Regions from separate parts of the Limnobaculum xujianqingii genome, predicted to be linked through region 2. Evidence: predicted binding sites of a transcription regulator. Region 2 holds the regulator's gene; the other holds the start of a gene.
The links. Region 2 encodes sigma-54, which starts transcription at its own class of promoters, with help from an activator protein. Its sites were predicted from a motif close to GTTGGCACANNTTTCGCTNT; they were not measured.
Positions count from the first base shown of each region.

Region 1 (4,440 bases), on a different contig from region 2:
TGGGTAAAGCTTTGGGGTAGGTTTTCATTATTCCAGATTGGCATCGTTTTATAACATAGTAATTCTTTCATCTATTACGTCCTGTTTTTCCAGAAGGGTTCAATAATTAAAGCGTTAGTTCACGCAGTAAAGTAAAAGCCTGCGATGTATGATTTTCACTGGTGATAAAAGCTCTGAACTGTTTTAGATGATCAAAACCACGGGCAACCATTCCTGTCTGGCTTAAGGTGATATCCCAGTTTAGATCCTGACGATGAGTTTCACCGGCTAAGAATAGTGGAAGGTCGGGGGTTTTTACTTTAACCAGCATTGCCGGGAGCAGTAATTTTTCCTCTGCGCCCAGTAAATTTTTAGCCAGAACCATAGCGCCCAGCTGAATTGGCTGCAGAAAAGACTGCACTTTACCTTCGACTTCAGCGCAATCGCCTAATGCATAAATATCCGTATCGGAGGTTTGTAGCTGGCTATTTACCCTGATACCTCGTTGTACCTCTAATCCGGATGCAGCAGCCAATACAATATTGGGTTTCAGACCAATAGAGGCAATAACTGCATCGACTTCTGCGATATACCCGTTGCGTAACGTGGCACTTATTCCGTCAGCCGTTTCTTTTACGCTGGTCAGTTCATTATTCAGTGCTAATTGAATTCCTGTCTGACTGAATTTATGTGTCAAACGACTGCTGAGTTCTACCGGCATTAACAGAGGCAATATGCTATGAGCACGGTCAACCAATATCACTTGTTTACCGGAACGTTGTAAATCCATGGCCAGCTCACTGCCGATCAATCCTGCACCCAGTACCATAACCCTGTTTGCTGACTGCAAACGAGCCTGATATCGCCGGTATTCATCCTGACTATTGAAGGTGATAATCAAATCACTTCCCGGTATAGAGGGAACAATAGGGTGCGCTCCGGTTGCCAGTACTAATTTCTGATAGCTAATGCGCAGATCGCCACAAACGATCTGTTTTGCAGGGCGATCAATGGTTGTCACAGAAGTATTGGCATAAATCCGTAGGTTATTTTCTTCAGCAAATTGTTCAGCCGATTGTCGGGTTAGATCATCAGCACTCTGTTTCAGACTGAATACGTGGCTTAAATCCGGCTTGTTATATTCAACACAGTTGTCCGCAGCAATTAAGGTAACAGGTACCTGTTTATTAAGCTTACGAATAGTTTTTACCAGTTGGCGGGCAGCAAAACCTGAACCAACAATAACGATATTGTTTTCCATTTATCCCCCATTACATTGGATCAAATACTGATTTGCCCAATGCACAACCAGGGCACAGGAATGAATCGGGTACATCAGACCATGCAGTTCCCGGGTCGACGTTTTGTAACGGTTCACCCAATGCTGGATCGTAAACCCACTGACAGACGCTACATATCATGCTAACGCTGATGTAATCTGCTGTTTTTACCGAATTATCCTCATTGGTTGCAGGCGTAGCTGCCAGAGCAGGGGCATCTAATGGATGTAATGCCCATTCACGGGCAATTTTACGACCGTGCTCCCGGCATTCATCAAGAGCGCTACCATCAGGACGCCATTTAGTTTTAAGCGAGAGGGAAATATCAAATCCTGCGTCCATTAAGCGAGTCTGGATGCGATCGACTGCGCCGCCGGTCCAGCCAAAACTGCCAAAAGCGGATGCTCTTTTATTACGAAAACGCAGGCCGGTCAGCTCTTCCAGCATGCCGGCAACTTTTGGCATCATGACATTATTCATGGTTGATGAACCGACGAGAACGCCTTTTGAACGGAATATCTGGGTTAAGATTTCATTTTTATCGTGGCGAGCAATATTGTAGATTTTTACCGCAACAGAGGGGTCTGTATCATGAATCCCTTGAGCGATAGCATCGGCCATCATTCGGGTATTTGATGACATAGTATCGTAAAAAATAGTAATACGGTCTTCCTGATAATCGGCTGCCCACTCAAGATATTTCTCTACAATTTGCGTCGGATTATCACGCCATACAATACCATGTGATGTGGCAATCATTGATACCGGCAGGTTAAACCCGAGAATTTCATGAATCTTAGGAGTAACCAGTCGGCTGAAAGGCGTGAGGATATTGGCGTAATAACGAATACACTGTTCATAGAGTTCTATCTGATCCACTTCATCATTAAACAGATGTTCATCACAGTAGTGCTGACCAAAAGCGTCATTACTGAATAACACAGCATCTTCAGTCATATAGGTCATCATACTGTCTGGCCAGTGAAGCATTGGCGTTTCGACAAAAATAAGTTGCTTACCGTTGCCAATATCTAACGTATCACCGGTTTTAACCGTGTGGAAATTCCATTCGGGATGATGATGATGACCATTGATAGAGTCGATAGCATTAGTTGTGCAGTAAATAGGGGTATTGGGAATACGAGCCATTAATTCACTCAATGCACCGGCATGATCTTCTTCAGCATGATTGATAATGATGTAATCGATAGCATTAAGATCGATTTCTTGTTCCAGATTGGCAATGAAATCCCGGCTAAACTTTTTATCAACGGTATCAATCAGTACGTTTTTGCCTTCACGGATCAGATAGCTGTTATAGCTGCTACCCTGTGTTGTTTTATATTCGGTACCGTGAAAATCACGAACTTCCCAATCTCTTTGTCCAACCCAACTGATATTGTTTTTAACTTGAATAGCCATAGTTGTTTCCTGAAATTAAATTGAATGGTTTCCTTATCTGGTAATAGCAAGTAGTGTGCCAATAGTTAATTTGTTGATTTTAATTACAATAAAAAACAAATTAGTCATATTGACAATGTGGTATTATTGTCAATATGACTAACACTATGTCTGAATGACAAACTATGAAGCTATCTATTCAATCTCTGGCAAATATTGCTATCGAATTACAACATGGCCTGGCGGGGCGCGATCGGTTTCAACGACTGATTAGTAGCGTCAGAGAGCTGCTGCAGTGTGATGCATCTGCACTATTACGTTATGAAAATCAACAGTTCAGGCCGTTGGCGATTGATGGCTTATCACCTGATGTGCTTGGTCGCCGTTTTGCGTTGTCATCACACCCCCGGCTGGAAGCGATAGCCAGAGCGGGTAACGTTGTGCGTTTCCCGGCAGATAGTCAGTTGCCCGATCCCTATGATGGTTTAATACCAGGTCATGATGAACTTAAAGTTCATGCTTGTATTGGCTTGCCGCTGTTTGCCGATCAGGAATTGATCGGGGCATTGACTTTCGACAGCCTGAATCCTGCACAGTTTGATGTATTTAGCGATGAGGAATTGTGGTTAATTGGAGCGCTGGCATCTTCTGCGCTAAACACTGCACTTTTGGTTTCTATGCTGGAAAAAGGGGCGTTGCCAACGACCGGTGAGATTAATTCCGGAAAGCAGAGTACATATCGCGCAGATGAAGAAATGGTGGGGCTTTCTGAGCCAATGAAGCAACTCCAACATGAGATTAGTGTAGTTGCAGGTTCTGAACTGAATGTGCTGATTACTGGTGAAACCGGTGTTGGTAAAGAACTGGTGGCTAATGCGATACATCAATTATCGCCGCGCGCAGATAAACCAATGGTGTATTTAAACTGTGCTGCATTGCCGGAAAGTGTGGCGGAGAGTGAACTTTTTGGACATGTTAAAGGGGCATTTACCGGCGCTATACATAATCGAACAGGTAAGTTCGAGATGGCAGATAACGGTACGCTATTTCTGGATGAAATAGGTGAGCTGTCGTTGGTACTTCAGGCCAAGCTCTTGCGGGTGATCCAGTACGGAGATTTACAGCGGGTAGGGGAAGACAGTACCAAGAGGGTTAACGTGCGAATTCTGGCGGCGACCAATCGTGATTTAAAACAGGCCACAATAGCAGGGAGTTTTCGAGTCGATTTGTTTCATAGACTGAGTGTATTCCCGTTGTATGTACCTTCGCTGAGGGAAAGAAAAGGCGATGTTGTGCTGTTGGCCGGATTCTTTGTTGAGCAGATTAGAAATAAACTGGGCCTTACTCAAATTAGCCTTCCTGCGGATACTTTATCCATGTTAGAAAGCTATGACTGGCCTGGTAACGTACGTGAAATGAAACATGCTATTGAACGTGCGGCCGTTTTAGCTCGCGCAGCACAAAATCAGGGTGAGGTAATATTGCATCGTTATCTGTTTAATTTACCGATATCTGAACCACAAGAAGAAACAAACAGCAATCTGATTGCGACAGTGACAGCCTCATCATCGTTAAATCTTCAGCAGGCAACTCAGGGCTTTCAACGTCAGATGATTGCCAATACTCTGAAGGACAATCAAATGAACTGGTCCGCGAGTGCCCGGGCCTTAGGGCTTGATGTCGGTAACTTGCATCGACTGGCAAAGCGGTTAGGGATGAAGTAATAAAGAGAACGATACTTGTATTACCTTGTTGATCGCCGCCTTAGTTGGCGGCTTTG
Region 1 is NZ_JABMLK010000001.1:596,657-601,096, reverse strand. It holds gene tehB (SAM-dependent methyltransferase TehB) at 1-71, opposite strand, end outside; gene norW (NADH:flavorubredoxin reductase NorW) at 107-1,240, opposite strand; gene norV (anaerobic nitric oxide reductase flavorubredoxin) at 1,251-2,681, opposite strand; gene norR (nitric oxide reductase transcriptional regulator NorR) at 2,846-4,384, shown strand.
Region 1: a site for sigma-54 is predicted at 2,725-2,744, ahead of norV (anaerobic nitric oxide reductase flavorubredoxin). Genes of this name have one in related genera too.

Region 2 (4,440 bases):
CGTAAAGTATTACGCCTCCCCGGAAGATACCTGGTTCACTAAACCGGTCATGATTATGTATGACAAGGAACAGGTGGCAACCTGGTCGGTGCGTTCCGATCGCGCTAAATTAACCAAAGACCGTATGCTTTATCTGTATGATAATGTTGAGGTCAACAGCCTGACGACTACGTCACAGCTGGAAAGAATCAAGACTAACAGTGCTGATGTTAATCTGGTGACACAGGATATCAGCTCTGACGATCATGTTACTCTGTACGGGGCTAATTTTACCTCCGAAGGAATGAAGATGCGTGGTAATCTGCGCAGTAGAACAGCTAAGCTGATTGAAAAGGTAAAAACCTATTATGAAGTTCAACCAAAAGCCGGCAATGAAACTCAGCCATCATCGTAAAAGCGTGGTTAACAGCGTGGTAGCCGGCATACTTCTGGTTACCAGCGCCTCTGCGTTTGCATTAAAAGATGACACAAATCAACCGATTAACATTAGTTCCGCTCAGCAATCATTAGACATGAATGGTAATGTCGTCACCTTTACCGGTGATGTTATTGTGAAACAGGGAACCATTGATATTCGTGCGGATAAAGTCATCGTGACTCGCCCTGAAGGTAATGAAGGGAAAGAAGTAGTAGAGGCATTCGGTAATCCGGTGACCTTCTACCAAATGCAAGACAGCGGTAAACCGGTAAAAGGCCGGGGTTTAAAACTCCGCTATGAATTGGCTACTGACTTTGTTGACCTGACTGGCAATGCCTATCTGGAACAACTGGACAGCAATGTTCAGGGTGATCGTATCACTTACAAAGTGAAAGAGCAGAAGATGGAAGCGTTCAGCAACAAAGGTAAACGCGTAAACACCATTCTGGTACCATCTCAGATACAGAAAAAATAAACACTTTTAACCGCAGTTAAAGAAAAGAGTAAACAATAGCGAATGGCAACGTTAACAGCAGAGAATCTGGCCAAGGCCTACAAAGGTCGCCGAGTGGTAGAAGATGTCAGCCTGACCGTCAACTCCGGTGAAATTGTCGGTTTGCTTGGGCCAAACGGCGCAGGTAAAACCACCACGTTTTACATGGTTGTGGGTATCGTCCAGCGTGATGCGGGTTCAATTCTTATCGATGGTGAAGATATCAGTCTGTTACCACTGCATGCGCGCGCCCGTCGCGGTATCGGCTATCTGCCACAGGAAGCCTCTATTTTCCGTCGTCTGAGCGTTTACGATAATCTGATGGCAGTGCTACAAATCCGCAATGATTTAACCAATGAACAGCGGGAAGACCGTGCCAACGAGCTGCTGGAAGAATTCCATATTGAGCACCTGCGTAAAAACCTTGGTCAATCCCTCTCCGGTGGTGAACGCCGTCGGGTAGAGATTGCCAGAGCGCTGGCTGCTAATCCTAAATTTATTTTGCTGGATGAACCTTTTGCCGGCGTTGACCCAATTTCGGTTATCGATATTAAAAAAATCATTGAGCATCTGCGCGATAGCGGGCTTGGTGTATTAATTACCGACCATAACGTACGTGAAACGCTGGACGTTTGTGAACGCGCTTACATCGTTAGCCAGGGTCATTTAATTGCTCATGGAACACCATCATCTATTCTGGAAGATGAACATGTGAAGCGGGTCTATTTAGGCAATGAATTCCGATTGTAGCTATTATTGCTACCCTATGGGAACATTCGCTTAGCCATTCCGGAATGCGATAATAAGTGTAATATGTCATTATGAAGCAAGGTTTACAGCTCAAGTTAAGTCAACAATTAACCATGACACCTCAGTTACAGCAGGCAATTCGCCTGTTGCAGCTGTCGACACTTGAACTGCAACAAGAGATTCAAATCGCGCTGGAAAGCAACCCACTGCTTGAGCAGGCAGATAATCATGACGAAATAGACTCACGCGAAGAGACCGAGCACGAACAGCTCGATACCAGCGAAGCACTACAGCAGTCTGATATTCCTGAAGACCTCCCTCTCGATGCCTCATGGGACGAAATTTATACCGCAGGTACGCCGTCCGGCACCCATAACGACTATGGCGATGACGAACTTCCGGTATTTCAGGGCGAAACCACTCTGACCCTGCAAGATCATCTGATGTGGCAGATGGATCTAACCCCGTTCTCCGATCTGGATAAAGCCATTGCTACCGCCATTATTGATGCGGTGGACAATACCGGCTATCTGACAGTTTCACTGGAAGATATCGCCGATAGTCTGGGACAGGACGAAGTTGAACTCGATGAAATCGAAGCGGTACTGAAGCGTATTCAGCGTTTCGACCCGGTGGGCGTTGCTGCCCGCGATCTGCGAGAATGCTTACTGGTACAACTTTCCCAGCTATCTTCTGATACCCCTTATCTCAGTGATGCTCGTCAGATTGCCGATCATCATCTGGCACTGTTAGGCAGCCATGATTTCCGCTCATTACTAAAACTGACTCGAATTAGTGAAGAGGCACTGAAAGGGGCCATGCAATTGATTCAAAGCCTTGATCCTCGTCCCGGTCAGTCAATTCATGCCAGCGAGTCTGAATACGTTATTCCTGATGTACTGGTACGCAAAGTTCAGGGCAAATGGGTGGCTGAGCTCAATACGGAAAGTATCCCACGCTTGCAGATTAACCAGCACTACGCCTCAATGGCAAATACCCATAATGCCAGCGATAATCAATATATCCGTACCAATTTACAAGACGCCCGTTGGCTAATCAAAAGCCTTGAAAGTCGTAACGACACGCTACTTAGAGTAACGGAATGTATTGTAGAGCGGCAGGAAGAGTTTTTTGAGCTGGGCGCAGAATACATGAAGCCAATGGTTTTGGCCGATATCGCCCAAGCGGTTGATATGCATGAGTCAACCATCTCACGCGTAACCACCCAAAAGTACTTACATAGCCCCAGAGGGATATTTGAGTTAAAATACTTCTTTTCCAGTCACGTAAATACCGATAGTGGTGGCGAAGCCTCTTCTACTGCAATTCGTGCACTGGTTAAAAAATTGATTTCGGCTGAAAATCCAGGTAAGCCGCTGAGCGACAGTAAAATCGCCAGTATGCTAACCGATCAAGGGATTATTGTTGCCAGAAGGACGGTAGCAAAATACAGGGAGTCGTTATCTATTCCCCCGTCAAATCAGCGTAAACAACTGATCTGACTCAATGGTTCCTACAAATGATGAACACGTTATCCGCCATGCAATTACGCTCTATTCTGAAATTAGACAGCACACGCAGTGCCGTTCACTGCTCCAGTAAAAAACGGGCGTTAGAAATTGTTAGCGAAATGGCCGCCAGCCAATTGAATATACCTACCAGCGTAGTGTTTGAGGCTATCCTCAGCCGTGAACGCATGGGTAGCACTGGCATTGGCGCAGGCATCGCTCTTCCGCACGGTAAACTGGAAGAAGATACCACTCGTGCCGTAGGTGTATTTATCACCCTGGATAGTCCTGTCAGTTTTGACGCGGTCGATAACCAACCGGTTGATATATTATTTGCCCTGCTCGTTCCGGCAGACGAATGTCAGGCTTATCTGGCTACGTTATCAGCCATAGCCCAACGTCTGGCAGATAAGACCTTGTGCCGCCAGTTGCGAATGGCACAAACCGATGAAGAGCTTTATCAGCTGTTTACTCAGGAATCGTCTGATAAAGAGAATGAACCAACTGAAAATCAATCTGTTTAAAAACGATTGTTCGTGTTAACGTTTATTCTGTTAGGGTTGATGTTTAACCCAAAGCAACACATGAAGTGTTGTGTAAGGTCCAGATACCGGCGATATTGATATCATATCGTGATGATTAAGAGGAATAGCAACATGGTGCTGATGATTGTCAGCGGCCGCTCAGGCTCAGGTAAGTCCGTAGCGCTGCGCGCTCTGGAAGATATGGGTTTCTACTGCGTCGATAATTTACCGGTAGTCTTATTGCCCCAGTTAGCCGAAACGCTGGCGGAAAGAAAAACGTCCGCCGCGGTTAGTATTGATGTGCGAAATTTACCTGAAACCCCAGAAATTCTGGAAGAAGTTCTGAATAATCTGCCGGGTGATTTCTCTCCTCAGTTGCTGTTCCTTGATGCCGACCGTAACACGCTAATCAGACGTTATAGCGATACTCGCCGTCTGCACCCACTGTCGAATAAAAATTTATCGCTAGAGAGCGCTATCGATGAAGAGGATACCCTGCTTGAACCATTGCGTTCACGGGCCGATCTGATTATCGATACTGCCGAGATGTCTGTTCACGAACTGGCAGAAATGCTGAGAACCCGACTGCTCGGTAAGCGCGAACGCGAACTGACTATGGTGTTTGAATCATTTGGCTTTAAGCACGGTATTCCAATCGATGCGGACTACGTTTTTGACGTTCGTTTTCTGCCGAACCCACATTGGGACCCGAAACTGCGCCCAATGACCGGTTTAGATAAGCCAGTG
Region 2 is NZ_JABMLK010000002.1:1,562,749-1,567,188, reverse strand. It holds gene lptC (LPS export ABC transporter periplasmic protein LptC) at 1-394, shown strand, start outside; gene lptA (lipopolysaccharide ABC transporter substrate-binding protein LptA) at 372-893, shown strand; gene lptB (LPS export ABC transporter ATP-binding protein) at 936-1,661, shown strand; gene rpoN (RNA polymerase factor sigma-54) at 1,733-3,163, shown strand; gene ptsN (PTS IIA-like nitrogen regulatory protein PtsN) at 3,181-3,693, shown strand; gene rapZ (RNase adapter RapZ) at 3,826-4,440, shown strand, end outside.